DNA from 4 places in the Streptomyces sp. JN8 genome. Region 4 is predicted to be linked to each of the others. Evidence: riboswitches for the same ligand, from Rfam matches in the RefSeq annotation. Region 4 holds a riboswitch; each other region holds the start of a gene.
What was found. Region 4 has a riboswitch for cyclic di-AMP ahead of ACY0MR_RS30855 (C40 family peptidase). Riboswitches for the same ligand answer to the same signal wherever they lie in the genome.
Positions count from the first base shown of each region.

Region 1: another riboswitch for cyclic di-AMP. It lies ahead of ACY0MR_RS02120 (LysM peptidoglycan-binding domain-containing protein); the one in region 4 lies ahead of ACY0MR_RS30855 (C40 family peptidase).
Region 2: another riboswitch for cyclic di-AMP. It lies ahead of ACY0MR_RS09940 (M23 family metallopeptidase); the one in region 4 lies ahead of ACY0MR_RS30855 (C40 family peptidase).
Region 3: another riboswitch for cyclic di-AMP. It lies ahead of ACY0MR_RS22115 (transglycosylase family protein); the one in region 4 lies ahead of ACY0MR_RS30855 (C40 family peptidase).

Region 1 is NZ_CM147852.1:439,202-446,864, reverse strand. Features, by position in the region: gene ACY0MR_RS02140 (SpoIIE family protein phosphatase) at 1-2,336, opposite strand, end outside; gene ACY0MR_RS02135 (alpha/beta fold hydrolase) at 2,500-3,264, shown strand; gene ACY0MR_RS02130 (LURP-one-related family protein) at 3,591-4,187, shown strand; gene ACY0MR_RS02125 (alpha/beta family hydrolase) at 4,305-5,594, shown strand; gene ACY0MR_RS02120 (LysM peptidoglycan-binding domain-containing protein) at 5,588-6,457, opposite strand; cyclic di-AMP (ydaO/yuaA leader) riboswitch at 6,463-6,646, opposite strand; gene ACY0MR_RS02115 (DUF6197 family protein) at 6,987-7,619, shown strand.
Region 2 is NZ_CM147852.1:2,324,596-2,332,258, forward strand. Features, by position in the region: gene ACY0MR_RS09925 (bifunctional acetate--CoA ligase family protein/GNAT family N-acetyltransferase) at 1-1,916, opposite strand, end outside; gene ACY0MR_RS09930 (HPr family phosphocarrier protein) at 2,159-2,440, shown strand; gene ACY0MR_RS09935 (GntR family transcriptional regulator) at 2,586-3,269, opposite strand; gene ACY0MR_RS09940 (M23 family metallopeptidase) at 3,478-4,248, opposite strand; cyclic di-AMP (ydaO/yuaA leader) riboswitch at 4,261-4,426, opposite strand; gene ACY0MR_RS09945 (M16 family metallopeptidase) at 4,625-5,992, opposite strand; gene ACY0MR_RS09950 (M16 family metallopeptidase) at 6,019-7,365, opposite strand; gene ACY0MR_RS09955 (DNA gyrase/topoisomerase IV subunit A) at 7,547-7,663, shown strand, end outside.
Region 3 is NZ_CM147852.1:5,004,471-5,012,133, forward strand. Features, by position in the region: gene ACY0MR_RS22110 (transglycosylase family protein) at 1-964, shown strand, start outside; cyclic di-AMP (ydaO/yuaA leader) riboswitch at 1,220-1,392, shown strand; gene ACY0MR_RS22115 (transglycosylase family protein) at 1,396-2,118, shown strand; gene eno (phosphopyruvate hydratase) at 2,533-3,819, shown strand; gene ACY0MR_RS22125 (FtsB family cell division protein) at 3,914-4,384, shown strand; gene ACY0MR_RS22130 (DUF501 domain-containing protein) at 4,425-4,973, shown strand; gene ACY0MR_RS22135 (Ppx/GppA phosphatase family protein) at 4,970-5,884, shown strand; gene ACY0MR_RS22140 (NAD(P)/FAD-dependent oxidoreductase) at 6,265-7,644, shown strand.
Region 4 is NZ_CM147852.1:6,968,133-6,975,795, reverse strand. Features, by position in the region: gene ACY0MR_RS30865 (ATP-dependent Clp protease proteolytic subunit) at 1-622, shown strand, start outside; gene ACY0MR_RS30860 (hypothetical protein) at 630-935, shown strand; cyclic di-AMP (ydaO/yuaA leader) riboswitch at 1,326-1,456, shown strand; gene ACY0MR_RS30855 (C40 family peptidase) at 1,460-1,936, shown strand; gene ACY0MR_RS30850 (ATP-binding protein) at 2,079-2,516, opposite strand; gene ACY0MR_RS30845 (8-amino-7-oxononanoate synthase) at 2,674-3,855, opposite strand; gene bioB (biotin synthase BioB) at 3,999-5,231, shown strand; gene ACY0MR_RS30835 (adenosylmethionine--8-amino-7-oxononanoate transaminase) at 5,224-6,522, shown strand; gene bioD (dethiobiotin synthase) at 6,611-7,342, shown strand; gene ACY0MR_RS30825 (VOC family protein) at 7,503-7,663, shown strand, end outside.

The DNA.
Region 1 (7,663 bases), 6.5 Mb from region 4:
TCGATCCCCAGCACCATCCCGCCCGCCAGCTCCACCCGCTGCGCCGTCCCGTCGGGGTGCAGCAGCAGGGGCGGCGGATGCCCCGCCCGCACCGCCCGCAGCTCCCCCGACCCCGGATCGAGGAGCACGTAGCAACAGCTGGCGAACTGTCCGGGATCCAGGTCGATGAGCAGCCGGTTGGTGCCCCTCATGACGTCCTGCGGCCGATGCCCCGCCAGCGCGAAGGCCCGTACGGCGCTCCGCAGCTGACCCATCGTGGCGGCGGCCGCCACCCCGTGCCCCTGGACGTCGCCGATGACGAGCGCCAGCCGGTCCCGCCCCGTCTCGATGACGTCGTACCAGTCGCCGCCGACGTCCATGCCCTGCGTGCCCGGCAGATAGCGTCCCACCGTCTCCACCCCCTCCCAGACGGGCAGCCGGTGGGGGAGCAGCGCGTCCTGGAGGCCCCGGGCGACCGCCGACTCCGTGTCGTAGCGCTGGGCCCGCTCCAGGGCCTGCGCGATGAGGCCCGCGAGGGCCGTGAGCACGGTCCGCTCCTCCGAGCTGAAGCCGCGCGGCCGGTCGAAGCCGAGGATGCACGAGCCGACCGGCCGGCCGGAGGCGATCAGGGGGAGGAACGCGCGCGCCCCCGAGTGCGCGTCGAGCGGCAGCCCCGGATATCTGAGGCCCAGCTGCTCCATCGACTCGAAGAACAGCGGCCGGCCCGTGGTGAGCGTCTCCACGCCGGGCACGTGCGCGTCCAGCGCCACGCCGTCGAAGGGTTCGAGGAAGCCGGGCGGGAAGCCCGTCTCCCAGGCCAGGTACAGCCGACGGTCGCTCAGCAGGTAGATGGCCAGCTGGCGTCCGCCGAACGCCGGCAGGAGCTCCTCCGTCACCACCGCCGACACCTGGCGGGCCGTCACCGCCTCGGAGAGAGCGATCGCCAGGGCCACCGGACGGTAGAGCGCCGAGACCTGGTCGTCGGGCAGGGACAGGGTGTCGGTCGTCGGCCCGGTGCCGCCCTTCGGCACCTGCTTCGGCCGGACCGGGTCGTTCTCGGGCAGCAGCACCATGGTCACGCCGTCCCGCCCGGGATGGAGCGAGACCGAGAGCCACTGGCTCCGCTCCGGACGGGCCAGGAAGCGCACCGGCTCACCGGAGACCATCGCGGCCCGCAGCTGCTCCTCGTGGAACGGCTGCGCGAACCAGGGCAGCGCCTCCCACAGCGGGCGGCCCGCCAGAGCCGCGCGCGGGCGGCCGAGCAGCCGCTCGGTCAGCTCGTTGACGTACGTGACGCGTCCGAGGCGGTCGATCGCCAGGATCGCCCGCGGCAGCCGGTCGGTGGCGTCGGAGCCGATCAGACCGGTCCCGAGGTCGACGAGGGTGCAGGTGAGCCGCAGACCGGTGGGGACACCGCCGACGCCGAGCCGCGGCGCTCCCGACCCGTCCATGGGCGGGGCCGCGGGCGTCGCCGGATGCGGTGCGGTGTGCCGCGCCCGCGTGGAGACCTCCAGGAGGTGGAGGCCCCCGTCCGGGCCCTTCAGCCGGATCCGGCGGACCACCGGGCGGCCGTCGGGCCCCGTGGCCTGACGGGCCGCCGCCCACAGGGCGTAGCCGTCCTCGGGCTCCAGGAGCGCCGTGAGGACGTCGATCGGGCAGGGCGAGGGCACGTCCGCGCCGAGGATCGCCAGGAGGCCGTCGTCCAGGGTCACCAGCCCGCTGTCGAGGTCCCACTCGAAGGCGCCGAAGCGGACCGGTGGCGCGCCCGAGGTCGAGAGCTGCACGCACACCGGATCGCCCGGCCACTCCAGAGCCGTCCCCTGCCGGGCCAGATCGGCCAGGGCCTCGCCCAGGTGCAGCCCGCCCCTGGTCATCCGGTTCCGGTCGCGCGCCTCCACCGGAACCCCCGGCGTCGGCGCCCGCAGCACCACCAGGACGCCGAACCGCTCACGACCGGCGACGACCGGCGCGTACAGCGAGGCGAACGGGAACGGCAGGCTGGCGACCAGCTGCGGAAACCGCCGCATCGCCTCCTCGACGTCGTGGAGGTGCACGGACTGCCCCGAGCGGTGGACCTCGGCGACCGGGAACGGTCGGTTCGTGTGCATCCGGAACCACGGGCGGAACAGCGGACCCGGCAGTCCCACCAGAGTCGCCATCCGCAGCAGCCCCGGGGTGCCGGACCGCAGGTACACCCCGCCCGCGTATCCTCCGACCTCGTCGACGGCCCGCAGCGCGGCCTCCGCGAGCGTCCAGGTCAGCGCGCCGGAGGGCGGCCCGTCGGCAGTTCCCCTCCCGGACGGACGCCCGGTGCTGCCGGCCGGGCCGGGGCGGCCGGACGTGCCGTGCAAGGTCACACAGCCAGGATGCGCCCCACCGGAAAGGCGCCGCATCCCGGGCCCCGTCCCGCACGGCCGTCGGGGCGGCAGGGGGTGTTGACCCCCTGCGTCCGTACCGTCACACTCGGTCGTCGACCGGCGCCGCGGGCGCACGGCACCCACTTCACGACCAGGGGACAGGATGACCGACCGGGTTCTTCCGTACGAGGTGCAGGGCGCGGGACCGAGGAGGGCCCTCGTGCTGCACAACTGGTTCGGCGACCGCACCAGCTTCGCCCCGCTGCGGGCCCATCTGGACGACGCCGCCGGCACCTACGCCTTCGTCGACTGCCGCGGCTACGGCGAAGCCGTCGACCACGCGGGGGCCTACACGATGGAGGAGGTCGCGGCGGACGCGCTCGCGGTCGCGGACGACCTCGGCTGGGACTCCTTCTCCGTCGTGGGTCACTCGATGGGCGGCAAGGCGGCGCAGCTGATGCTCCTGGAGGCGCCCGAACGCGTCCGTTCGATCATCGGGATCTCGCCCGTCTCGGCGGCCGGCTTCCCCATGGACGGCGACACCTGGGACCTCTTCGCCGGCGCCGCCGAGGAGGCCGGCAACCGCCGCGCGATCATCGACACCACCACCGGCGGCCGGTACGACGACGCCTGGCTGAGCACCCTGGTCGAGCGCTCCGTCCGACGCTCCTCCGCCACCGCCTTCCGCGCCTACCTGGACTCCTGGTCGCGCACCGACTTCCACGAGCGCGTGCGCGACAACCCGGCTCCGGTCCTGCTCGTCGTCGGCGCCCACGACCCGGCGCTCGGGGCCGCGGCGATGGAGGCGACCTGGCTGCGCTGGTACCCCAACGCGCGCCTGGAGGTCATCAAGGACGCCGGCCACTACGCGCCCGAGGAGACCCCGCAGGCCCTCGCGGAGGCCATCGAGGCCTTCCTCGCGGCCTGACGGGACGGGCCGGCCCCCGGCCCGGCCGGGCTCGGCGGGAGGGGCTGGGCCGACTGGACGAAGGACGGACGGGCCGGGCGGCGCCTGGGCGACTGAGGCCTCACGGTCAGGTTCAGGGTGAGGGTCACGTTCAGGAGGAGGTCCAGGGGAGGCGGGGCGACGCCCGGGGCGTCCGCTCCGCCTCTCCTCCGCCTCTCATCCGAACGTCTCGCGGGACGACGACTTTCGAGGACAGCGGCGGGACCTCCACGGGCCGGATCATCGTGCTCACGACCTCATGGGGCGGGCCTCCGACGGGCCGCCCACGATCGGCAGGAGCACGTCCGATGGGCCTCGCGCAGACGCAGCACCGTTTCCTCGTCCGGCAGAAGGTGACGCCCATGGCCAACCGCTACCTCGTGCACACCGAGGGAGCGGACGGGGCCGAGGGGGAGCTCGTCGCCTTCGCCCACCAGAAGAGGATGGCGTTCAAGGAGCAGGTCACCTTCTACACCGACGAGTCCCAGCGCCAGGTCCTCTTCACCTTCAAGGCCCGCCAGGTGATCGACCTCGGTGCGACCTACGACGTGCACGGCGCGTCCGGCACCCGGCTGGGCGGCTTCCGCAAGAACTTCGGGGCCTCCCTGCTGCGCAGCACCTGGCACCTCAGCCGCGAGGGGGCCGAGGGGGAGACCACAGGCCGGGAGCGCAGCGGGGGCATCGCGCTGCTGCGGCGCGCCTGGGAGCTGCTCCCCTTCACCGACCTGCTGCCCTTCGTCGTGCCGTACCACTTCGACTTCACCGAGTCGGGCCGCGCGGTGATGTCGGTCGACAAGGTCTTCGGGCTCCGCGACCGGTACGTGCTGGACATAGCGGACCCCGAGCTCGACCGGCGCCTCGCGATAGCCCAGGCCGTCGCGCTCGACGCCCTCCAGTCCCGCTGACCGGCCGCTCACCCGACCGCGCGGGAAGGCGCGCCTTACCCTGGAGGGACGGGCGGGGGACCGAGCGGGGCGCTCCTCTCCCCGCGCGGAGCCGTGCGGGCGGAAGGACGCGGGCCCATGCTCTTCAGTGATCGCACCGATGCCGGTCGGCAGCTGGCCGCCCGCCTCGACCACCTCAGGGGACATGACCTCGTGGTGCTCGGTCTGCCGCGCGGCGGGGTCCCGGTGGCGGCGGAGGTGGCCGATGCCCTGGACGCCCCGCTGGACGTCTGCCTCGTCCGGAAGCTGGGGGTGCCCCGGCAGCCCGAGCTGGCGATGGGCGCGCTCGGCGAGGGCGGTGTGCGCGTGGTGAACGAGCGGGTGCTGGCCGAGGCCGGGGTGGGGGCGCGGGACCTCGCGGCGGTCGAGCGGCGCGAGCACGCGGAGCTCGACCAGCGGGCCGACCGCTACCGGGGCAGCAGACCCTCCGTGCCGCTGGAGGGCCGGACCGTCCTGATCGTGGACGACGGACTCGCCACGGGCGCCACGGCGCTCGCGGCCTGCCGGGTGGTGCGGGCCCGGGGCGCGGGGCGGATCGTCCTGGCGGTGCCGGTGGCGCCCCGCGGGTGGAAGGCGAGACTCGGGGGCGAGGCCGACGAGACGGTGAGCGTGCACGCGCCCGAGGCGTTCTCGGCGATCGGACAGTTCTACGGGGACTTCAGCCAGACCCCGGACGCGGAGGTCGTGGCCTGTCTGGACCGGATCCGGGCCGCGCACGGGCCGGTCGTCCGGGACGGGGACGTTCGGATCCCCGTGGACGACCGCGTCACGCTGGCGGGGCGGCTCGCGGTGCCCGAGGACGCCCTGGGCGTCGTCCTGTTCGCCCACGGGAGCGGGAGCAGCCGGCACAGCCCCCGGAACCGGGCGGTGGCGGCCGCTCTCAACCGGGCGGGCCTCGGCACCCTGCTGTTCGACCTCCTCACCGAGGGGGAGGCGGGGGACCGGGCGCACGTCTTCGACACCCCGCTGCTCGCCGGGAGGCTGGCCCGGGCCACGGAGTGGCTCGCGGGGCGGCCGGAGAGCGCGGGCCTTCCGCTGGGCTGCTTCGGGGCCAGTACGGGAGCGGCGGCCGCGCTCTGGGCGGCGGGCGACCCCGACTCCCCGGTGGCCGCCGTCGTGTCACGCGGTGGTCGGCCGGACCTCGCGGCCGACCACCTGGCGCGGGTGAAGGCCCCGACGCTCCTTGTCGTCGGAGGGCGGGACGCGCTGGTCCTCGACCTCAACCGGCGGGCGGAGTCGCTGCTCCGCTGCGAGAGCCGGCTGGAGGTCGTGGAGGGCGCCACGCACCTCTTCGAGGAGCCCGGCGCCCTGGAGGAGGTGGCGGAGCTCGCCACCTCCTGGTTCACCGGGCACTTCCGTGCTCAGTAGGCGCCGTTGACGTTGTCGATGGAGCCGTAGCGGTCGGCCGCGTAGTTGCAGGCGGCGGTGATGTTGGCGACCGGGTCGAACAGGTCCGTCGAGGTGCCGGGCACGTGGTAGGCGAGGAAGGTCGGCTCGATCACCTGGAGCAGGCCCTTGGAGGGGGTGCCGGCCACGGCGTTGGAGTCCCAGAGGTTGATGGCCTGGGGGTTGCCGGAGGACTCGCGCATGATGTTGCGGTGGATCCCCTCGTAGGAGCCGGGGATGCCGCGCTGGGCCATGATGTCCAGCGACTCGCGGATCCAGCCGTCGAGGTTGTCCGCGTACTGGGTGGCGGCGACGGGCGCCGCCTGGACCGGGGCGGACGCCGCGGCGGGGGCGGCGGCCGAGGCGCCGGTGCCGGCGGCGGCCGGGGCGGCGCTGCGGCGCTCGGAGCGGCTCGCCCGTTCGGCCGAAGCGGTCTTCTTCGCCTCTGCCGGGGCGGCCTTGGCCGAACTCCGATGAAGCGTCAGTTCAAGGCCCGGGTGAATGAGTGACGGATTGTCACCCACGGCGCTCTTGTTCGCCTGGTAAAGGCCCTTCCAGCCGCCCTGAATTCCCTTCTTCTGCGCGATGAGGGAAAGCGAGTCACCGCTGACGACCGTGTAGGTGCGCGCTGCGGCCTTGGCGGCGGGCACCTTCGGTGCGGCCTTGGCGGCGACCGGGGCGGTGATGGCCTTCGGCGCGATCTGCGGGGCTCCGGAGACGGGCGCGGCGCCGGCCACGGCCGGGGCGATCAGCGGGAGGGCGAGGGCGGCGCCACCCGTGCCGACCAGCGCGAGTCCACGGGAGACGGGGCGGCGGGGACGGCGGTGCTTACCGTGAGCAGGCATGACGGGATTCCTCTCCGGCGCCTTCGGGGTGAGCTGTCGGGTTCGGACTGGAGATGTCCGGCCGCGCGCACGCGGCTTCACCCCGAGCCGTTCCGGAATCCGGGCCGGCGTATTCGTGGGTCCCCCGCTCCTGCCGTCGGGTGAAAGGGAGGTATTTCGAGCAGTGGCAGGATTCGGCGATCCGCTCGAATGGAGGTGACCGTAGGCCACCTGTGCGACGGAGAACAAGAGGATCTGAGTCCGGAAGTCGGTGAAAGGATCACCGAATTACCGGAATTCATGATCGCCCCTGACGTCGGCGGATCGAACTTCCTTGCCCGGTAAGGCCTGCGGGAATGTCGATCACCGGCGCGTTCCCGGCGGAGTGAGTCGCGTCACCAGGTGCCCTATGTCCGAATGTTCTGGTTAATTCCATTGGTGGCGCAACGGGTTGGAAAGGCAGGGTCGGCCGCGGGGGCACTCAAGGGCATACGTCGTGAAACCGACATTCTTCATGAAAGGTGAAGACCCCGACCGAGGAGCCGCCCGGATGTCGCCCTCCGCCCCCCTGCTGCACCCCGAAGGCCTCGCCCCCGAAGGCCTCGACCCGGACGCCCTCGACCGCGAGGCCGCCGCCCTCTTCGACAGCGCCACCTGGCAGCGCGTCGTCGCCGACTGGACCGACCGGACGCCGCCCGCGCCCGCCGAGGAGGAGTGGCGCACCCTCCTCTCCGTTCCGGTGGAGCGGCTCGTCGCCGACGCGCTCGACGCCCTGCCGCCGCCCCCTCCCGCCGAGCGCCGGCTGCCCGGCCGGCTCGCCGCCGTCCTGCCCGACCGGCTGCACGTCTGGCGTCGCGTCGGCCGGCCCGAGCTGCGCCCCTCGGTCCACCTCGGCTACGCGCGCCTGGTGCTGACCGAGTGGGGCTGGCAGAACGCCCCGTACAAGCTGCGCGACGCCCGCGGGGCCCGCTGCGTCTGCGGTGCGCTCCTCGCCGCGCACCGTCTCGGCCACGGCAGCGCGACGACGATGAACGAGGCCGCCGCCTGGATCATGACGGAGCTCCGTGCCCGGGGGTGGCACGACCTGATCGGGCCGTGGAACCGGGCCCCGGGCCGCACGGCGGCCGACGCCGTGGACCTGCTCGACGCCACGATCCGCCGTGCCGCGGAGGCGGGCCGCTGAGGGGCCGTCCGCGGGGAGGGCCGCGCACGGCGGAGGGGTGCCGC
Region 2 (7,663 bases), 4.6 Mb from region 4:
GTGCCGCCGGCGCGGCCCGGGGCCGTCGGGCGGGTGCTCGTGGCGACGGCCAGGGCCTCCGCGAGGCCGCCCATCTCGACGTGCACGACGACGACCGGCTTGGTGGGGGCCTGGGCGGAGGCCACGGCCTCGCGGAGGGCGGCCGCGAGGACCTCGCCGTCGCCGAACTCGGTGGCGCCGTTCTCGCCGACCCACGGGATCGCGGTCACGACGACCGCGTCGGAGGTCTCGTCCGCGAGCGCCGCGGCGAGCGCGTCCCGGAAGTCCGCGGGCTCCGCGGCCGTGGTGAGGTCGAGCGGCCGGAGCGGGCGCAGCCCCTCCGTGAGGCAGGCGTCGTAGGTGAGCAGCCCGAGGGACTCGGAGTTGCCGAGGATCGCGACCCGGGGTCCGTCGGGCAGCGGCTGGGCGGCGAGCAGCAGGCCCGCGTCGACCAGCTCGGTGACGGTGTCGACGCGGATGACGCCGGCCTGGCGGAGCAGCGCGGAGACGGTGGCGTGCGGGATGCGGGTGACGGGCACCCGGTGGCCGGGGGGCGCGCTGCCGCTGTGCCGGGCGCCCTTCACGACGACGACCGGTTTGACGGCGGCGGTGCGGCGCGCGAGCCGGGTGAACTTCCGGGGGTTGCCGATCGACTCCAGGTAGAGGAGGACGACGTCGGTCCCGGGGTCGTCGTACCAGTGCTGGAGGAAGTCGTTGCCCGAGACGTCGGCCCGGTTGCCGGCCGAGATGAAGGAGGACAGCCCGGCGCCCCGCCGGTGCAGTCCGGCGAGGAGGGCGATGCCGATCGCGCCGGACTGGGTGAAGAGCCCGATCCGCCCGGCGGCCGGCGTCTGCGGGGCGAGGGAGGCGTTGAGGCGGACGTCGGGGGCGGTGTTGATGATGCCGAAGGCGTTGGGGCCGATGATCCGCATGCCGTACGAGCGGGCCTGCCGCACCAGCTCGCGCTGCCGCTCGCGGCCCGCGGGACCGCTCTCGGCGTAGCCGGCGGAGAGGACGACCAGCCCCTGGACGCCGTGCTCGCCGCAGTCCGCGACGACCTCCGGCACCCGTTCGGCGGGAACGGCGACGATCGCGAGGTCGACCGGCTCGCCGATGGCGGCGACGGAGGGGTGGGCGGGGACGCCGTCGAACTCCACGGCCCCGCCGCCCTCGCCGAGGGCGGCGTTGACCGCGTACACGCGTCCGGTGAACCCGGCCCCGAGGAGGTTGCGCAGGACGGTCCGGCCGACGCCGCCCGGGGCGCGCCCGGCGCCGACGACCGCGACGGACCGGGGTGTGAGGAGGCGCTGCACGGAGCGGGCCTCGGCCCGCTGCTCCCGGGCGCGCTGTACGGCGAGGGAGCGGTCGGTGGGCTCCAGGTCGAGGTGGAGCCGTACGGAGCCGTCCTCGAAGCTGCGCTTCTGGGTGTAGCCCGCGTCCGTGAACACCTTGATCATCTTGGTGTTGGCGGGGAGCACCTCGGCGGCGAAGCGCCGGATGTCCCGCTCCCGGGCGACCGCCGCGATGTGTTCGAGCAGGGCGGAGGCGACGCCGCGCCCCTGGTGCGCGTCCTGGACGAGGAAGGCGACCTCGGCCTCGTCGGCGGGGAGGGAGGCGGGCATGCCCCGGTCGTCGATGCGGTCGTAGCGCACCGTGGCGATGAACTCGCCGCCGACGGTCGCCGCCAGGCCCACCCGGTCCACGAAGTCGTGGTGGGTGAAGCGGTGCACGTCCTTGGCGGAGAGCCGGGGGTAGGGGGCGAAGAAGCGGTAGTACTTCGACTCGTCCGAGACCTGCTCGTAGAAGCTGACCAGGCGGTCGGCGTCGTCGGCCGTGATCGGCCGGATGCGCGCGGTGCCGCCGTCGCGGAGCACCACGTCCGCCTCCCAGTGGTCGGGGTAGTCGTGCTCCGGCGGCTGGTCCGACGCGCTCTGCATGGGGTCAGCCTACGGCCGCGGATCGGTGGTGGCACGGGTCGCGCCCCGGTGGCGGCACCGACCGCGACACGGCGGCGGCATCGCTCGCGCGGCGGGGGTCGGCCGTGCAAGGTAGGGAGCACGCCCCGTAGGGCGGGGAGGGCCGAAGGGCGGTCCGATCCGGGCCGAAGGTCGGCGCGAGCACGGAGCATCCCGTGAGAGACTGGTCTAGACAACCCGCTTGAGACTTGAAGGGCAACACCATGGCTGAGCGCCGCGTCAACGTCGGCTGGGCCGAGGGCCTGCACGCCCGCCCCGCGTCCATCTTCGTCCGTGCCGCCACGGCTTCCGGCGTTCCGGTGACGATCGCCAAGTCGGACGGCACCCCCGTCAACGCCGCCTCCATGCTCGCGGTGCTCGGCCTGGGCGCGCAGGGCGGCGAGGAGATCGTCCTCGCCTCGGAGGCCGACGGCGCCGAGGCCGCTCTGGACCGTCTGGCGAAGCTGGTCGCCGAGGGCCTGGACGAGCTTCCCGAGACCGTCTGATCCGGGTCGACACCCACTGCACGGCGAAAAGGCCGTGACCGCCGGAATTCCGGCGGTCACGGCCTTTTCTCATTTCCGTCGCGGCCTTTTCGGGCAGCGCGGAGCGACGGCCTCGAATTGCTATTCCATGTATACGATGCGCGCGTTAATTCCGGGAACCCGCCGTGTTGACTGCATGTTGCGAAACCCTCACACGGCCGCCGGCCGGGTTCTTGAGACGGTGCAGCGGCTGCGTGCGCTCGGCGTGCAGCGCGGTCAGCGTCCTGGCCCGCTCGGCGTCGCCGCGCGCCACGGCGTCCACGATCGCCCCGTGCTCGGCCCAGGCGTCCACCGGCCGCTCGGGCTGCTCGACCGCGTACATCCAGGCGATCTTGTGCCGCAGCTGGGTCAGCAGGGCCGTCAGGGCCGGGCTGCCGGAGGCCTGGGCCAGCGTCTCGTGGAACCAGCCCCCGAGTGAGCGCAGATCCTCGCCCTGCCCCCGCCTGGCCCGCTCCTGCCCCAGCCTGACCAGGCCGCGCAGCACCTTGAGATGCGCCTCCGTGCGCCGCTGGGCGGCGCGGGCGGCCCCCAGCGGTTCGAGCAGCGCCCGCATGTCGAGCAGATCGGCGGCCTCCTGCTCGGTGGGCTCCGCGACCTGCGCCCCGGCGTGCCGGCGGGTGACCACGAAGCCCTCGGACTCCAGGGTCCGCAGGGCCTCGCGGACCGGGACCCGGGAGACCCCGTACCGGCGGGCGAGCTGGTCCTCGGTCAGCCGGGCGCCCGGCTCGAAGACGCCCGTGACGATGTCGTCCCGGATCGCCGTGCATACCGAGTGCGCGGGAATGCGCATGTCCGACCTCCGCCTTGGTCCGCGCGAGTCAATTACACCGGCGCCTGTTCTGCGCCCGATCTGCGACTCTATTGCAGCGCGCCGGAATTTCCGATGCCCCGGCGGAATATCGATGTGCCGCGCGCGACGAAAAGCCCCGGCTCTGTACGAGCCGGGGCTTTTGCGATGCGGGCGGGGGCGGCGCGACGAGCCGCCCGGGGGCGTCGGGTCAGACGTTGACGCCGCGGGCGCGCAGGTATGCGACCGGGTTGACGTCGGAGCCGTACTCGGCGGTCGTCCGCGCCTCGAAGTGGAGGTGGGGTCCGGTCGAGTTGCCGGTGGAGCCCGAGATGCCGATCCGCTCACCGGGCTCGACGGTCTGGCCGACATAGACCCCGATGGAGGACAGGTGACCGTACTGGGTGTACGTGCCGTCGTTCATCCGGATGACGATGTTGTTGCCGTACGCGCCGCCCCAGCCGGCCTCGACGACGGTGCCGGAGCCGACCGAGACCACGGTGCTGCCGTAGGCGGCGTGGAAGTCGACGCCGGAGTGGCTGCCGGAGGACCAGAGCGAGCCGCCGGTCTTGTAGCCGGTGGACACGTACGAGCCGTCGACCGGGAGCTGGAAGGAGGCCAGGCGGCGGCGCTCGGCCTCGCGGGCGGCGCGCTGCTCGGCCTCGCGGATCTCCTTGGCGCGGGCCTCGGCCTTGCGCTTCGCCTCGGCCTCGGCCTTGGCCTTGGCGGCGATCTCGAAGGCCTCCCGCTCCTGGGCGGCGGCCTGGGCGTCGATCCGCTCGGCGAGGTCGTCCTCGGTGATCACCTTGGTGAGGCCGGTGTCCTCGAGGGAGCGGTCGTCCGTGTCGGCGGCGAGCGCCGGGGAGGCCAGGGTGCCGATGACGCCGGCGGTGGCGAGGGTCGCCGCGCCGGCGATGCCCGCGCCGCGGCGCGCCATCCGGCTCGGAGCACGATGCTTCCCGGTGGCACGGGTGAACGCCATGTAGGGGCTGGTCCTTTCCTTCCCTCTCGCCTACCGGGTTAGCTGACGGGTTCGGAGCAGGAAGGTCTCCTACGAGCCCCTCCGTACGAGACGAAGGCGCCCGATTCACCCCAGGGACTGCGTGTGGGTCCCCGGCTCCCCAGGCTCGCGCCTGACGGGGACTCGGCGATGTCTGACCGATGCCGCGGGTGCGGCACGTGCAACTGACGGACAGACGGCCTGACGCTATGCGGATCGTCTTTCAATCACCAACCGGACAGGCATTTTGTAAGACATGCCACAAGGCAAAAGCCAACCCTTGCCCCAATACGGACAAAGGGGAGGACCCCGACGGGCCAGGCCGTCGGGGTCCTCCCCGCCCTGCGGACCGCGTGAATCAGCCGGTCACGACGGTCACTTCACCGATCCCGAGCGCGCGCACCGGCTCCGCGATCTCCGACGCGTCGCCGACGAGCACGGTGACGAGACGGTCCACGGGGAACGCGCTGACCACGGCCGCGGTCGCCTCGACCGTGCCCGTCTCGGCCAGCCGGGCGTACAACTGCGCCTGGTAGTCGTCCGGGAGGTGCTGCTCGACCTGGTCGGAGAGCGTCGCGGCGACGGAGGCGGCCGTCTCGTACTTGAGCGGCGCGACCCCCACCAGGTTCTGCACGGCCGTCTCCCGCTCGGCGTCGGTCAGGCCCTCCTCGGCCAGCGTCCGCAGCACCTTCCACAGGTCGTCAAGAGCCGGACCGGTGTTGGGCGTGTCGACGGAGCCGCTGATGGCGAGCATCGAGGCGCCGTTCCCCCGGCCGTCCGAGCGGAGCACCTGCCCGAAGGCGCGCACCCCGTACGTGTAGCCCTTCTCCTCGCGCAGGACCCGGTCGAGCCGCGAGGTGAGGGTGCCGCCGAGGCAGTAGGCCCCCAGGACCTGGGCCGGCCAGACGCTGTCGTGCCGGTCGGGCCCGATCCGGCCGATCAGCAGCTGGGTCTGGACGGCGCCGGGGCGGTCCACGATGACGACCCGTCCGGTGTCGTCGGCGGTGATCGGCGGCATCGGGAGCGGCTCGGCCGGCTCGCCGGTCCACGCGCCGAGCGTCTCGGCCAGGACCTTGTCCAGGTCGACACCGGTCAGGTCGCCGACGACCACGGCGGTGGCCGTGCCGGGCCGCACGTACGCCTCGTAGAAGGCGCGGACCGCGGCGGCGTCGATCGCCGCGACGGTCTCCTCGGTGCCCTGGCGCGGCCGGGAGATCCGGGCCTCCGCCGGGAACAGCTCCTTGGAGAGCTGCTTGGCGGCGCGGCGGGACGGGTTGGCCGTCTCGTGCGGGATCTCGTCGAGGCGGTTGCGCACCAGGCGCTCGACCTCGGTCTCCAGGAACGCCGGCGCGATCAGGGCCTCGGAGACGAGACCGAGCGCCTTGGACAGCCGGGAGGCGGGAACCTCCAGGGAGACCCGCACGCCCGGGTGGTCGGCGTGCGCGTCGAGCGTGGCGCCGCAGCGCTCCAGCTCGGCCGCGAACTCCTCGGCGCTGTGCTGGTCCGTGCCCTCGAACAGGGCCCGGGCCATGATGGTGGCCACACCGTCGAGACCGGCGGGCTCGGCGTCCAGCGGGGCCGGCAGGAAGATCTCCACGGCCACCACCTGCTGGCCGGGGCGGTGGCAGGTCAGCAACGTCACGCCGTTGTCCAGGGCACCGCGGTCCGGGGCCGGGAAGGCCCAGGGCCGGGCGTCGCCGGGCGTCGGCTGCGGGTGGAAGTCCATGCTCGTCAAAGACGCGGCAGCGTCGGTCACTGGTCCGCCCCCTCTTCCTCGTCGCTGTCGCTCTGTTCGGTCGCCACGGGCTCGTAGACCAGCACCGCGCGGTTGTCGGGGCGCAGCGTGGCCGCGGCGACGGCCTGCACCTCCTCGGCGGTGACCGCCAGGACGCGGTCGACGGCCGTCAGCGCGAGCTGCGGGTCGCCGAACAGCACCGCGAAGCGGCACAGTTCGTCGGCGCGGCCCGCGACGGTGCCGAGCCGGTCGAGCCACTCGCGCTCCAGCTGCGCCTGCGCGCGCTCCATCTCCTCGGGCGTGGGGCCCTCGGCGGCGAACCGGGCGAGCTCCTCGTCGACGGCCGCCTCGATCTGCGGGACCTCGACCCCGCCGGAGGTCTTGACGTCCAGCCAGCCCAGCGAGGGGGCGCCGGCCAGCCGCAGCATGCCGAAGCCGGCGGCGACGGCGGTGCGGTCGCGGCGGACCAGGCGGTTGTGCAGCCGGGAGGACTCGCCGCCGCCGAGGACCGTCAGGGCCAGGTCGGCCGCGTCGCACGCGCGCGTGCCGTCGTGCGGCAGCCGGTAGGCGGCCATCAGCGCACGCGCCGGCACCTCCTCCTCGACGACCTCACGCAGCTGCTCGCCGATGACCTCGGGCAGCTCGCCCGAGCGGGGCGCGGGCTTGCCGTCGTGGCCGGGGATGGAGCCGAAGTACTTCTCGATCCAGGCGAGGGTCCGCTCCGGGTCGATGTCCCCGACGACCGACAGCACCGCGTTGTTCGGGGCGTAGTACGTGCGGAAGAAGTTCCGCGCGTCCTCCAGGGTCGCCGCGTCCAGGTCGGCCATCGAGCCGATCGGCGTGTGGTGGTACGGGTGCCCCTCCGGGTAGGCCAGGGCGGTCAGCTTCTCGAAGGCCGTGCCGTACGGCACGTTGTCGTAGCGCTGGCGGCGCTCGTTCTTGACGACGTCCCGCTGGTTCTCCATGGACTCGTCGTCCAGGGCGGCGAGCAGCGAGCCCATGCGGTCGGCCTCCAGCCAGAGCGCGAGCTCCAGCTGGTGGGTGGGCATGGTCTCGAAGTAGTTGGTGCGCTCGAAGCTCGTCGTGCCGTTGAGCGAGCCGCCGGCCCCCTGTACGAGCTCGAAGTGCCCGTTCCCGTGGACCTGCTTCGAGCCCTGGAACATCAGGTGCTCGAAGAGGTGGGCGAGGCCCGTGCGGCCCGGGACCTCGTGCCGCGAGCCGACGTCGTACCAGAGGCAGACCGCGGCGACCGGGGTCAGGTGGTCCTCCGAGAGCACCACGCGCAGGCCGTTCGCCAACCGGTGCTCGGTCGCTGTCAGGCCGCCGGAGCCGGCCTCGGCCGTGGCCGTGTGACCCATGGGCATGTACGTCCCTTCGATCGCGATGTGAAAAAGTCCTGCCACTGTATGCAAGCGCGCCGACACCTGGCGAAGTTCCCGACCCCGGGAGATGTCCCTCTTCCGGGTCGCGGTCGGCGTTGTCGGTGGCACGGTCCACAATGGTCCGCGTCAGATCAACCTTGTTGGTGAAGGAGCCGCAGCCGCGATGGCCCGCCGCAGCACGAAGACACCGCCGCCGGACGACGCGTTCGAGGAGCGAATCCTCGACATCGACGTCGTCGACGAGATGCAGGGCTCCTTCCTCGAGTACGCGTACTCGGTG
Region 3 (7,663 bases), 2.0 Mb from region 4:
GGTCGCCGAATGCGAGTCCGGCGGCCAGTGGAGCGCCAACTTCGGCAACGGCATGTACGGCGGGCTCCAGTTCACCCAGGACAGCTGGGAGCGCCACGGCGGCCTGTCGTACGCGCCCAGCCCCGACCTCGCCAGCCGCGCCCAGCAGATCGCGGTGGCCGAGAAGGCCCTCGCCAAGGGTTCGAACGAGTGGGCCACCTGCGCGCCGATCGCCGGCCTGAAGAACGACGGCGCGTCCCCGGGTGTGGACCCCGGCCCCACGAGCGTCCCCAAGGCCCCCACCGGACCGGTTCCCGAGTCCAACTGGAACGCCGGCCTGCCCGGGACCTCCGGAGAGGCCGCCGAGGCCGACAAGGGGGCCGAGGAGGCCGACAAGTCCGAGGCCGAGCAGAAGGCCCCGGGGACGGCGTCGCCCGACGCGTCCGCCACGCCCGTCACGCCGACCGCACCCGTCTCGCCGACCGCGCCGACGAGCCCGCCCGCGTCGACCGACCCGAGCGACCCGGCCGCGCCCACCGCCCCGGGCACGCCCGACGCGTCCGTGACGCCCGGCGCGCCCGGCTCCACCGCACCCGGTGCGCCGGCGGACGACCCGTCGTCGGCGACCCCCGGCACCGGCAAGCACCGGGGCGACGCCGCACCGGAGGAAACCGGCAACCCGGACAGTTCTACCGAATCAGGTAGACATGCCTCTCCGGATAACGAGCTGGACGAAAAGCCGCTGAAGGCGTCGCCTGCTGACGCTTCGAAGGAAACGGACGCAACGGACAGTCAGGGCAAGTCGGACTCCTACCTCGTGCAGCCGGGTGACAACCTCTCCGACATTGCACAGGAGAACGAACTCCCCGGAGGCTGGACCGCCCTCTATGACGCCAACCGGCGGACCGTGGGCCTCGATCCGGACCTCATCCTCCCTGGTCAGGCGCTTGACCTGACGAACGGTTCGACCGCGTCGGCGGAGTAGTTCGGGCGCGTATGTCCGGTTCTGGGCAAGTGAGACATGGGTCTCTTCACCCCAACTGGCGTGTCGCGCCCGCAAACTTTGCTCCCGTCACCTCTCACCTGCGCAAACACGACCCACCGGAAGGCAAGCAGGGGCGATTTCTCCCCTATGAGGGTCTTTGAACTTCCGGTGGGTCTGTGTCTACGGTCGTCACCGCTCGCCACCGCGGGCCCCGTCGACCGAAACGCCGAATCCTGCCGTCGGCCGACGGGCATCGTCGCGCAAGCGCCGAAGGCAGGAGTGGGGGACCCAAGGTAAGTGCCGGTCCCGGCCGTTGAGACAGACGGCCGAAGACCGGCTTGGGGTGAAGCCGCGTGCTAGGACACGCGGCCGGGCACCTTCCGGCCCGAACCCGACAGCTCACCTCACAGGCGTCGGTGAGGAGAATCCCCATGCTGTTTTCCGCCAAGGGCAAACACCGCCGTCCCTCCAAGGCCACCCAGGTCGCCGCGCTCGTCGGCGTCACCGGTGTCGCCGTGGCCGCCCCGCTGATGACCGCGGGCACCGCCTCGGCCGCCACGGCCTCGGAGTGGGACCGCGTCGCCGCCTGCGAGTCCGGCGGCAACTGGTCCATCAACACCGGCAACGGCTACTACGGCGGTCTGCAGTTCTCGGCCTCCACCTGGGCCGCGTACGGCGGCACCGCCTACGCCTCGACCGCCGACCAGGCGTCGAAGTCGCAGCAGATCGCCGTCGCCGAGAAGGTCCTCGCGGGCCAGGGCAAGGGCGCCTGGCCGTCCTGCGGCGTGGGCCTCTCGGGCGCCTCCTACGAGGGCGGCGCCACCGAGAGCGCGCCGCAGCAGAGCACCCAGCAGCCGCAGCAGGAGCGGAAGGCCGAGCAGCCGACCACCCGCAGCGAGAAGCGCCAGGCCCCGAAGAAGGCCGCGCAGCAGGCCGCTCCGCAGGCCGACGCGAAGAAGACCGTCACCACCCCGACCGGCAAGAAGGTCAAGAAGGGCGACGGCGAGTACAAGGTCGCCACCGGCGACACCCTCAGCAAGATCGCCCAGGCGCACGGCGTCAAGGGCGGCTGGGCCGAGCTGTTCAAGCTCAACAAGGACGTCGTCGAGGACGCCGACCTCATCTACCCGGGCCAGCAGCTTCACCTGAAGTGAGCCCGGCGGTCCGCGTGAGTCCGGCGGCTCACGCGGACCCTCCGACCCTCCCGCGGTGACCACCCCGGCCCGACGCGCCCATCCCCCGTGCGCGCCGGGCCGGGGTTCCCCCGTTTCGGGCCCGCGCCCGGAGGAGACCGGAGAAGACCGGAGAAGACCGGAGAAGACCGGAGAAGACCGGAGAAGACCGGAGAAGCGGGGAGGGGCCGGCGCGACGACCGGCCCGCCGCGGCGGTTACCCGCCGGTAGGTCTGGGGCTCTTCGTCCCGACATGCCTGCCCTTGGGTCCTTTTTCGTCCCAGGGGGCGGGCGCCCGGCTGGCCGGAGCCCGCGAGCCGGTTAGGCTCTTGTCGCAAGGCCAAGCGACCCTGCACCGACCTTGCGTCACATCCAGCGTCACATCCCAAAAAGGAGATGCTCGTGCCGTCCATCGACGTCGTCGTAGCCCGGGAAATCCTGGACTCCCGAGGCAACCCCACGGTCGAGGTCGAGGTCGGCCTCGACGACGGCAGCACCGGCCGTGCTGCTGTCCCGTCCGGTGCCTCCACCGGTGCGTTCGAGGCCATCGAGCTTCGCGACGGTGACCCGAACCGCTACCTCGGCAAGGGTGTCGAGAAGGCCGTCCTCGCCGTCATCGAGCAGATCGGCCCGGAGCTCGTCGGCTACGACGCCACCGAGCAGCGCCTGATCGACCAGGCCATGTTCGACCTGGACGCCACCGAGAACAAGGGCTCCCTCGGCGCCAACGCCATCCTCGGCGTCTCCCTCGCCGTCGCGCACGCCGCCTCCGAGGCCTCGGACCTCCCGCTCTTCCGCTACCTCGGCGGCCCGAACGCGCACCTGCTGCCCGTTCCGATGATGAACATCCTCAACGGTGGGTCGCACGCCGACTCCAACGTGGACATCCAGGAGTTCATGATCGCCCCGATCGGCGCGGAGTCCTTCTCCGAGGCCCTCCGCTGGGGTGCGGAGATCTACCACACCCTCAAGGCCGTGCTGAAGCGCAAGGGCCTCTCCACCGGCCTCGGCGACGAGGGCGGCTTCGCGCCGAACCTCGAGTCGAACCGCGCCGCCCTCGACCTCATCGTCGAGGCCATCAAGGAGGCCGGCTACACCCCGGGCTCCGACGTCGCGCTCGCGCTCGACGTGGCCGCGTCCGAGTTCTACAAGGACGGCGCGTACGAGTTCGAGGGCAAGTCCCGCTCGGCCGCCGAGATGACCGAGTACTACGAGGAGCTCGTCTCCGCGTACCCGATGGTCTCCATCGAGGACCCGCTGTACGAGGACGACTGGGCCGGCTGGAAGGTCCTCACCGACAAGCTGGGCACCAAGGTCCAGATCGTCGGCGACGACCTCTTCGTCACCAACCCGGAGCGCCTGGCCCGCGGCATCGAGGAGGGCACCGCGAACGCCCTCCTGGTCAAGGTCAACCAGATCGGCTCGCTGACCGAGACCCTCGACGCCGTCGAGCTCGCCCAGCGCAACGGCTTCAAGTGCATGATGTCCCACCGCTCCGGCGAGACCGAGGACGTCACCATCGCCGACCTCGCGGTCGCCGTGAACTGCGGTCAGATCAAGACCGGCGCCCCGGCCCGCTCGGACCGTGTCGCCAAGTACAACCAGCTGCTGCGCATCGAGGAGATCCTCGACGACGCCGCGGTCTACGCCGGCCGCAGCGCCTTCCCGCGCTTCAAGGGCTGACGGCAGGCGTCACCCCCGGCAGTTCCGTACGTCCCCGCACTCGGTCCCGTACCGTGTGCGGGGACGTCCGCGTGAACAGGGGAGGCGACACGACATGGCCGCGAAGGACCGGGACCGGTTCTCCACCGCGACCCGGATCAGACTGCTCGGCGAGCAGACCGCCGCCCGTGTCTACCGCTCCCAGACCCGACGCCAGGCCCGCCGCTCCCGGCTCACCGGCCGGGCCGCCTTCCTCGCCCTGGTCGTCTGCTCGCTGGTCGTGGCGCTCGCCTACCCGATGCGGAGCTACGTCTCCCAGCAGGGCGAGATCGCGGAGCAGCAGCGCCGGGCCGCCGACGCCGCCCGGCGGGTCGAGGAGCTCCGGGACGAGAAGGCGCGCCTCCAGGACCCCGCCTACGTCCGGCGCCTCGCCCGCGAGCACCTCCACTACGTGCTGCCCGGCGAGACCGGGTTCACCGTGAACGACCCCGACGCCGAGCAACGGCCCCGCGGGGACCAGGGCGCGGCGGACCGCCCCTGGTACGACAACCTCTGGGACGGCGTCGACCACGCCGACCGCCCCTGACGCGGCCTACCGGTCGCCCCGACATACGAGCAAGGCAGACATGGAAACGCCCCCTCCGCAGACCGAACGCACCGAGCCCACCGGGCAGGACATCGCCGCCTTCGAGCTCCAGCTCGGCCGGCCGCCCCGCGGCCTGCGCGCCATCGCGCACCGCTGCCCGTGCGGGAACCCGGACGTCGTCGAGACCGCGCCCCGGCTCCCCGACGGCACGCCGTTCCCGACCACGTACTACCTGACCTGCCCCCGGGCGGCCTCGGCCATCGGCACCCTGGAGGCCAACGGGGTCATGAAGGAGATGCAGGCCCGGCTCGCCACCGACCCGGAGCTGGCCGCCGCCTACCGGGCCGCGCACGAGGACTACATCGCGCGCCGCGACGCCATCGAGGTCCTGGAGGGGTTCCCGAGCGCCGGCGGCATGCCGGACCGGGTGAAGTGCCTGCACGTCCTCGTCGGCCACTCGCTGGCCGCCGGACCCGGCGTCAACCCCTTCGGCGACGAGGCGCTCGCGATGCTGCCGGAGTGGTGGGCGAAGGGCGCCTGCGTCACGCCGTGCGCGGACGGGGACGAGAAGAAGGAGGGGGCGGAGTGACCCGGGTCGCCGGAATCGACTGCGGCACGAACTCCATCCGCCTCCTGGTCGCCGACGTCCACCCGGAGACCGGGGAGCTGGTCGAGCTCGACCGCCGGATGACGATCGTCCGGCTCGGGCAGGGCGTCGACAAGACCGGCCGGCTCGCCCCCGAGGCCCTGGAGCGGACCTTCGCCGCCTGCCGCGCGTACGCCGAGGTCATCAAGGACCTCGGCGCCGAGAAGCTGCGTTTCGTCGCCACCTCCGCCTCCCGCGACGCCGAGAACCGCGCGGACTTCGTGAACGGGGTCGTGGAGATCCTGGGCGTCGAGCCCGAGGTCATCACGGGCGACCAGGAGGCCGCGTTCTCCTTCACCGGCGCCACCGGCGAGCTGCACGGCGACGACCGCCGGCTGGTCGTGGACATCGGCGGCGGCTCGACCGAGTTCGTGGTCGGCAACCGGCACGTCGAGGCCGCCCGCTCCGTCGACATCGGCTGCGTCCGCCTGACCGAGCGGCACGTCCGGCACGACCCGCCGACCGCGGAGGAGGCCGAGGCGATCCGCGCCGACGTCCGGGCCGCGCTCGACCTCGCCGCCGAGACCGTCCCGATCGGGACCGCCGAGACCCTCGTCGGACTCGCCGGATCGGTCACCACGGTCGCCGCCATCGCCCTCGGGCTGCCGGAGTACGACTCGGAGAAGATCCACCACGCCCGGATCTCCGCCGCGCAGGTCGCCGAGGTCGCCGAGCGGCTGCTCGCCTCCACCCACGCCGAGCGGGCCGCGATCCCCGTCATCCATCCCGGGCGGGTCGACGTGATCATCGCCGGCGCGCTCGTCCTGCGGGAGATCGTCGAGCGGGTCGGAGCCCACGAGGTCGTCGTCAGCGAGCACGACATCCTCGATGGGATCGCCCTATCCGTGGCATAGCGGGCACCTATCGAGGCTTCCCGCGACACCGCGCCGGGAAAGTTCGTGAAGTTCTTCACAAGGAAAAGGGCCCTGGTGGCGCCGAAGTGGGGTCCGAACGAGGTGTTTGGGCCCTCCGGGTGGTGCCTCAGGGCCCTTTCGCAGGCGCGGAGGCGGATCCGCCCGACGTTTCCATCGTGTGAACGGGGGCTCCGGTTCGGGGTTAACGGAGGCTCTCCGGTCCAGTTCACAGGGGGTGAACAACGTCCGCCCGGGTGCCCCGGTTCCTTTGCAGCACCATGACATGGATCACGTGGGCGGCGGAGTGTAGCAGAGGTGTCCGGAGACCTTGTGAAGGGGCGCACGAGCACCCCCCTCAGGAGGGGTGGATACTCGATCTCATGAGCACCACGGAGCGTCCCAGGATCCTCGTAGTAGGCGGCGGGTACGTAGGCCTGTACGCAGCTCGGCGCATCCTCAAGAAGATGCGCTACGCGGAGGCGACCGTCACGGTCGTCGACCCGCGGTCGTACATGACCTACCAGCCCTTCCTCCCCGAAGCCGCCGCCGGCAGCATCTCGCCGCGCCACGTCGTCGTCCCGCTGCGACGCGTCGTGCGCGGAGCGGAGGTGCTCACCGGCCGGGTCACCACCATCGACCAGGACCGCAAGGTCGCCACGATCTCGCCGCTCGTCGGCGAGGCCTACGAGCTGCCCTTCGACTACCTCGTCATCGCGATGGGCGCCGTCTCCCGTACCTTCCCGATCCCCGGCCTCGCCGAGCAGGGCATCGGCATGAAGGGCATCGAGGAGGCCATCGGCCTGCGCAACCACGTCCTCGAGCAGCTCGACAAGGCCGACTCGACCACCGACGAGGAGGTCCGCCGCAAGGCGCTGACCTTCGTCTTCGTGGGCGGCGGCTTCGCCGGCGCGGAGACCATCGGCGAGGTCGAGGACCTGGCCCGGGACGCCGCGAAGTACTACCAGAACGTGTCGCGCGAGGACATGCGCTTCGTCCTGGTCGACGCGGCCGACAAGATCCTTCCCGAGGTCGGCCCCAAGCTCGGCCAGTACGGCAAGGAGCACCTGGAGAGCCGCGGGATCGAGATCTACCTCGAGACCTCCATGGACTCCTGCGTCGACGGCCACGTCGTGCTGAAGAACGGCCTCGAGGTCGACTCCAACACGATCGTCTGGACCGCCGGCGTGAAGCCGAACCCGGCGCTCTCCCGCTTCGGTCTGCCGCTCGGCCCCCGCGGCCACGTGGACTGCAACGAGAAGCTCCAGATCAACGGCCTCGACTACGCCTGGGCCGCGGGCGACAACGCCCAGGTCCCGGACATGGTCGGCCGCAAGGCGGGCAACCCGAACGCCTGGTGCCCGCCGAACGCCCAGCACGCGCTGCGCCAGGCCAAGGTCCTCGGCGACAACGTGGTGGCCGGCATGCGGGGCTTCCCGCAGAAGGAGTACAGCCACGCCAACAAGGGCGCGGTCGCGGGTCTCGGCCTGCACAAGGGCGTCGCGATGATCGTCATGGGCAAGGTGAAGATCAAGCTCAAGGGCCGTCTCGCCTGGTACATGCACCGTGGCTACCACGGCATGGCGATGCCGACCTGGAACCGCAAGATCCGCGTCTTCGCCGACTGGACCCTCGCGATGTTCCTCAAGCGCGAGGTCGTCTCGCTCGGCGCCATGGAGACGCCGCGCGAGGAGTTCTACGAGGCCGCCAAGCCCGCCCCCGCGCCGGCCGCCCCGGCGCAGGAGAAGGCCAAGGCCTCCTGACCGTCGCCCGGCGGTACCA
Region 4 (7,663 bases):
GGAGGCTCGCCACGTCCTGCCCGAGTTCACCGAGCGCACCAGCCACGGAACCCGGACCCTCGACCCCTACTCGAAGCTCCTCGAGTCCCGCATCGTCTTCCTCGGGACGCCGATCGACGAGACGTCGGCCAACGACGTCATCGCCCAACTCCTCTACCTGGACCACGCGGGACCGGACCAGGACGTCTCGCTCTACATCAACTCCCCCGGCGGCTCGGTCAGCTCCATGACCGCGATCTACGACACGCTGCGCTCGCTCCACTGCGACGTCGAGACCACCTGCCTGTGCCAGGCCGTCTCCACCGCCGCCGTGCTGCTCGCCGCCGGAACCCCGGGCAAGCGCATGATGCTGCCGGGCGCCCGGGTGACGCTCCGCCAGCCCGCGATGGACGAGCCGCTCCAGGGCCAGCCGAGCGACCTCGACATCCACGCCCGCGAACTGCTCCGCCTCCGCACGCTGATGACGGGGATGCTGGTCGAGCACACGGGCCGGGAGCGGGACCGCGTCGAGGCCGACCTCGACCGGCTCACGGTGCTGGACGCCCCGGCGGCGCTCGCGTACGGCCTGGTGGACCACGTGATCACGAGTCGGCGCGCGGTCGCCGGCGGCGCGGCGCGGTGACCCGGCCGTGGTCCCCGAGTTGCCGCCGCTGCCCGCGCTGACCCGCGCCGAGGGGGAACTCGTCGACGCCTACCTCGAGGTCGTCGACCTGCTCGGGAAGATCAATCCGTCCCGGGGCACGCACACCTACGGCGCCCTGCGCGCGGCTCAGGCCCTGGTGGGGCGGGCGGAGGCGCTGTTGCGGGCCGTGACGCTGATGCACCTGCGGGGCGAGAGCGAGGTGCACGCGGACACATTGGCGCGCGCCCTGCGGGTGTTGGACGGCGAGCGCAGGACCGGTCGCGTCACCGTCCGGCAGACCCCCGCGAGTTGACAGGACCGCGTGTCGTGTCCAGGTCCGGACGGCCGACGCGCACCGCAGATTCGCTCCCTCGTTCGGCGTAGTCGACGAGTCGACATATGTGCCGGGTGACTTGCACAGCAGGTGTACGCATTTGGCGGAATGGGACGTTCCACCGCTGGTGCGAGGCTCGTCGGCCCCGCCTCCGAAGATCACAAAGGCTCTCTGTCCACCCGAATGGATCAGTCGTGAGGAGCCTCACATATCGCCGTTTCAGCTCGGATTTCGGCCCTGTTGTGGGTCAAGATCCCTGTCGACGACAAGCCCCCGCCACCGCGGCGGGGCGGTCCGGGCGGACGCCGAGTCCTGCCGCTGTCCCGGACGTCTGGTCGACAGAAGTGGATCGGCAGGAGTGGAGGACCCGATTTTTACGGGGCGTACGCGCTGTTCCGGCAGCGGGATCGTCCCTTGGGGTGAAGCCGCGTCAGCGGCCGGGCATCTTCGCCAGCCCGAACCCGACAGGTCATCCTTCGCAGGCGGCTGACGAAGGGTTGCGCATGACTGCGCAGATGCACGTCCCGTCCCTGCTGTCCCGGGCCGGAGCCGTCTCGGCTCTCACCCTCGCCGCCGTCGGCGGCACGCTGTTCGCACCCGGTGCGGCGGTCGAGGCCCAGGCAGCCACCACGCACGCGAACAAGGCACTGAGCGTCGCCGCGTCCAAGAAGGGAGCTCCGTACCGGTACGGAAGCAGCGGGCCCTCCCGGTTCGACTGCTCCGGTCTGACGCTCTACGCGTACAAGAAGGCGGGCAAGTCGCTGCCCCGCACCGCGCAGCAGCAGTACAACAAGACCCGGCACATCTCCGCCTCCACCAGGCAGAAGGGGGACCTGGTCTTCTTCCACTCCGGCGGAAGGGTGTACCACGTCGGCATCTACGCCGGCAGCGGCAAAATCTGGCACTCGCCCAAGACGGGTTCCTGGGTGAAGCTCGACAAGATCTGGTCGTCGAAGGTCTACTACGGCCGCGTCCGCTGATCAGGCGGCGGTAGCGGTTCGTCTGTGGGGGGGGTGCGGTGGCGCCGCCGTACCCCTGACCGACGGAACTCGACCCCGGGAACCCCGGCCGTCCGGGCCGGGTCCTCCTCACGGCCGGCGGGCGGGACCGCGCTCCGGCGGACTAACAGCTGGCCAGCGGGACCGCGGTCCAGGGAAGAGTGATCCAGACCGTCTTGCCCCCGTCGTCCGTCGGCGTGACCGACAGACGGCCGCCGGCCTCCGCGGCCAGGACGCGGATGATGACCATGCCCCGGCCGTTGTCCTGCTGGACCGCCGCCGGGAGACGGCGCGGACGGCGCGGATGGCTGTCCGTGACACCGATGTACAACTGCTCCTCGCGCTCCAGGCGGACGTCGACCGTGAAGGTCGGCGACTGGCCCAGGGTGTGCAGCACGGCGTTGGTCGCCAGCTCGGAGACGATCAGCCGGATGGCGTCCGCGATGTCCGCGGCATCGTCCAGGCCCCAGTCCGCGAGGACCCCGGCGACGTACCGCCGGGCCGTGGGGACCGAGGCGGGATCGCTCGGCAGTGTGACGGATGCTTCCTGGTGATCTGCCATGGCGACGCTGTCCCTTTCCCACCGGGGCCAACGCCCCGGATTGCGCTTCGCGTCAGAGTGCCACCGATCGCGCCGCGCCGTGCGGCGTTCCACCAAGATATGTCCCCATCTGTCGCCCGAAGCGGTGAACTCTGCTGCCCGGGAACGCTCTTGGCCGCTACCCGGCGGAGGGCGCGGTGCGCAGGACCGTCGCCACCGCCGCGTCGATCTGCGCGTCCGTCAGATCGGCCCGCGCCGTGAGCCTCAGCCGCGAGATGCCGTCGGGCACCGACGGGGGCCGGAAGCAGCCGACCGAGAGGCCCTGCTCCCGGCAGTCCGCGGCCCAGCCGAGCGCGGCCTCCGGGGAGGGCGCGCGCACCGACACCACGGCCGCGTCGGGCCGGGCCGCCGTGAGGCCGGCCTCGGTGAGCAGCCGGTGCAGGGTGGCCGCCACGGTGCGGGCCCGCTCGGCGAGACCGGGCTCGGCCCGGATCAGCCCCAGGCTCGCGAGCGCGCCGGCGACGGCGGCCGGGGCGAGGCCCGTGTCGAAGATGAAGGTGCGGGCCGCGTTCACCAGGTGCTCGATCACCCGGGCCGGGCCGAGGACGGCGCCGCCCTGGCTGCCGAGGGACTTGGAAAGGGTCAGGGTCGCGACGACGTCCTCGTCGCCCGCGAGGCCGGCCTCGTGGAGTGCGCCCCGGCCGCCTTCGCCGAGGACGCCGAAGCCGTGGGCGTCGTCCACCAGGAGCCCGGCGCCGTGTGCGCGGCAGGCCTCGGCGAGTTCCGCGAGCGGGGCCTTGTCGCCGTCGACGGAGAAGACGGAGTCGCTGACGACCAGGGCCCGCCGGCCGGGGTGCGCGCCGAGCGTCTTGCGTACGGCCTCGGGGTCGGCGTGCGGCACGACGGACGTCTCGGCGCGGGCCAGCCGGCACCCGTCGACGATCGAGGCGTGGTTGGCCGCGTCGGAGACGAGCAGGGAGTCCCGGCCGCCGAGCGCGGTGAGCGCGGCGAGGTTGGCGGTGTAGCCCGAGGAGAAGACGAGGGCCGCCTCGAATCCGCAGAACGCGGCGAGTTCCCGTTCGAGCCGGGTGTGCAGCCGGGTGGTGCCGGTGACCAGCCGGGAGCCGGTGGCCCCTGCCCCCCACCGGCGGGCCGCCTCGGCCGCCGCCCCGGTCACCTCCGGACGGCGGGTGAGGCCCAGGTAGTCGTTGCCCGCCAGGTCGAGCAGGTCCGAGTCGGCGGCCCGCGGCCGCAGGGTGCGGACGAGACCCGCGTCGGCCCGGCGGCGCGCCTCGGCGTCGGTCCAGTCGAACGCGGTGCGGCGGGCACCCGCGGTCCGTGCGTCCTCGGCCTGTGGCATGCGGCGATCCTTTTGTAGGCAGCGCACAGACCCTAACCGCAGGGTGCCGAGGTCGGGATGTGGTCATCCACACACCTCTCTCGGGGGCGTTTGTTCAGTTCCTCCTTGGCCCGGGGGTGGGCGGTAGGCGAGGATCAGCGCTTATGGACCTGCTGAACACGCTGGTGGACAAGGGGCTGCGGCGCGAGCTGCCGAGCCGTGCAGAAGCACTCGCCGTCCTGGCGACCTCCGACGACGAACTGCTCGATGTGGTGGCGGCGGCCGGGAAGGTGCGCCGCCAGTGGTTCGGGCGACGGGTGAAGCTCAACTACCTGGTGAACCTGAAGTCGGGCCTGTGCCCCGAGGACTGCTCGTACTGCTCGCAGCGGCTCGGCTCGAAGGCCGAGATCCTCAAGTACACCTGGCTGAAGCCGGACGAGGCCTCGCGGGCCGCCGCCGCGGGTGTCGCGGGCGGGGCCAAGCGGGTCTGCCTGGTCGCGAGCGGCCGGGGTCCGACGGACCGGGACGTCGAGCGGGTCGGCAGGACCATCGAGGCCATCAAGGAGGAGAACGAGGGCATCGAGGTGTGCGCCTGCCTCGGTCTCCTCTCGGACGGGCAGGCCGAGCGGCTCAAGGACGCCGGCGCCGACGCGTACAACCACAACCTGAACACGTCCGAGGCGACGTACGAGGGGATCACCAAGACCCACACGTACGCCGACCGGGTGGACACCGTGCAGAAGGCGCACGCCGCCGGTCTGTCCGCCTGCTCGGGCCTGATCGCGGGCATGGGCGAGACGGACGAGGACCTCGTCGACGTCGTCTACGCGCTGCGTGAGCTCGACTCCGACTCGGTGCCGGTCAACTTCCTCATCCCCTTCGAGGGGACGCCGCTCGCCAAGGAGTGGAACCTGACCCCGCAGCGGTGTCTGCGGATCCTGGCGATGGTGCGGTTCGTCTGCCCCGACGTCGAGGTCCGGATCGCCGGCGGGCGCGAGGTGCACCTGCGGTCGATGCAGCCCCTCGCGCTGAACATCGCGAACTCGATCTTCCTCGGCGACTACCTGACGAGCGAGGGCCAGGCCGGCCAGGCCGACCTGGACATGATCGCGGACGCGGGCTTCGAGGTGGAGGGCGCGGGCACGACGACGCTGCCGAAGCACCGCGCGGACGCGCTCGCCGCGGCGGGCGCGACGGAGGGCTGCGGGACGGCGTCCTCGGGCGGCTGCGGCTCCGGGGCCCCGGCCGGCTGCGGCCCGCACGGCGAGGAGGGCGGGGGCTGCGGCCCCTGCGGCGGCCACGCGGCTCCGGCGGCGGCCTCGGCGGGCGACGCCCGCACCGACCTGGTGGCCGTGCGCCGCCGGGGCGCCGGCACGGACCTCGCGCCGAATGCCTGACGGCGCGCCCCTCGGCACCGGCGAACTCCTCGCCCTGGACCGGGCGCACGTCTGGCATCCGTACGGCCCCATGCCGGGCCGCGCGGAGCCGCTGGTCGTCGCGTCCGCGTCCGGCGTGCGCCTCCGGCTCGCCGAGCCCGCCGAGGGCCGGGACGAGCTGGTCGACGGCATGTCCTCGTGGTGGTCGGCGGTCCACGGCTACAACCACCCCGTGCTCAACGAGGCGGTGCGCGGGCAGCTGGAGAAGATGAGCCACGTCATGTTCGGCGGGCTCACGCACGAGCCGGCCGTCCGGCTCGCCGCACGGCTCGTGGAGATCACCCCGGAGCCGCTGCGGCACGTCTTCCTCAGCGACTCGGGCTCGGTCTCCGTCGAGGTCGCGGCCAAGATGTGCCTGCAGTACTGGCGTTCGCTGGGCCGTCCCGGGAAGCAGCGGCTCCTCACCTGGCGCGGCGGCTACCACGGGGACACCTGGCAGCCGATGTCCGTGTGCGACCCGCAGGGCGGGATGCACGAGCTGTGGGCGGGGGTGCTCCAGCGGCAGGTCTTCGTGGACGCGCCGCCGGCCGTCTACGAGGAGTCGTACGCGGAGCTGCTGCGGACCCGGATCGCCGAGCACGCGCACGAGCTGGCCGCGGTGGTCGTGGAGCCGGTCGTGCAGGGCGCGGGCGGGATGCGCTTCCACGACCCGGCGTACCTCCGGGTGCTGCGCGAGGCGTGCGACGCGCATGACGTCCTGCTCGTCTTCGACGAGATCGCGACCGGTTTCGGCCGGACGGGCACGCTCTTCGCCGCCGACCAGGCCGGGGTCTCCCCCGATGTGATGTGCGTGGGCAAGGCGCTGACCGGCGGCTACCTCTCGATGGCGGCGACGCTCTGCACGAGCCGGGTGGCCGACGGGATCTCGCGCGGCGAGGTTCCCGTCCTGGCGCACGGGCCGACGTTCATGGGGAACCCGCTGGCGTCGGCCGTCGCCCTCGCCTCGATCGACCTGCTGCTCTCCCAGGACTGGCAGGTCGAGGTCAAGCGGATCGAGACCGGCCTGCGGGCCGGGCTCGCCCCGGCGGCCGGCCTTCCGGGCGTCCGTGAGGTGCGGGTGCTCGGCGCGATCGGCGTCGTCCAGCTCGACCACGACGTCGACATGGCCGCGGCCACGGCGGCTGCGGTGCGGGCGGGCGTGTGGCTGCGGCCGTTCCGCGACCTGATCTACACGATGCCGCCGTACGTGACGGGCGACGAGGACCTGGCCCGGATCTGCGCCGCCGTGTGCGCGGCGGCGAGCGCGGGCTGACCACCGGCACCGCGGGAACGGACAGGCCGCGGGAACGGACAGGTCGCGGGGACGGGCAGACGGACCGGCGGCCGGATCGAGGAGAACAGTGGGAATCATCGTCGTCAGCGGTACCGGGACCGAGATCGGCAAGACCGTCGTCACGGCCGCCGTCGCCGCGCTCGCCACGGCCGCCGGCCGCACGGTCGCCGTCCTCAAGCCCGCGCAGACCGGCGTCGGGCCGGACGAGCGCGGGGACGCGGACGAGGTCGTCCGGCTCTCGGGCGCGGCGGGCTCCGCCGAACTGGGGCGCTTCCCGGAGCCGCTGGCCCCGGGGACGGCCGCCAGGCGGGCGGGGCTCGCCCCGGTCGGGCCCGGGGAGGTCGCCGAGGCCGCCCGGAAGCTGGCCGGGGAGTACGACCTGGTGCTCGTGGAGGGGGCCGGCGGGCTGCTCGTCCGCTTCGACGAGGACGGCGGCACCCTCGCCGACGCCGCCGCGCTGCTCGGCGCGCCGGTGCTCACGGTGGTCCCGGCCGGTCTCGGGACGCTCAACTCCGCGACCCTGACCGCGGAGGCGCTGCGGGCGCGCGGGATCGCCCAGCTGGGCGTGGTGATCGGCAGCTGGCCGGACGCGCCGGACCTGGCGATGCGCTGCAACCTGGCGGATCTGCCGAGGGAGGCGGGCGCTCCGCTGCTCGGGGCCGTGCCCGAGGGGTCGGGCTCGCTCGACCCCGCGGACTTCCGGGCGGCCGCGGCCGACTGGCTGGGGCCGGAACTCGGCGGCAGGTGGGACGGGGAGGCCTTCCGGGAGCGGTTCACGCAGCCGTACCCCGGAGTCTGAGGGTCCGGCCCGCGACCCGGAGCTCGCCAGCGCACCGCGCGGGGAGTGCACCCGCGGGGAGCGCGGCGGCGAACGCTGCTGGTGACGGGGGACGCCGCTCGTGACGGGGGACGCCGCTCGTGACGGGGACGCGCGCGCCTCCACTCCGTAGGGTGGAGGCATGCGCGCTCACGTTCAGGAGATCGTCTTCGACTGCGCCGACCCGGCGGCCCTGGTCCGGTTCTGGGCCGGCCTCCTCGGTGGCGTCCCGGTCGACCGGAGCGGCGACTGGTCGTACGTGGACCCGCCGGACTTCGTCCGGCTCGCCTTCCAGCGGGTGCC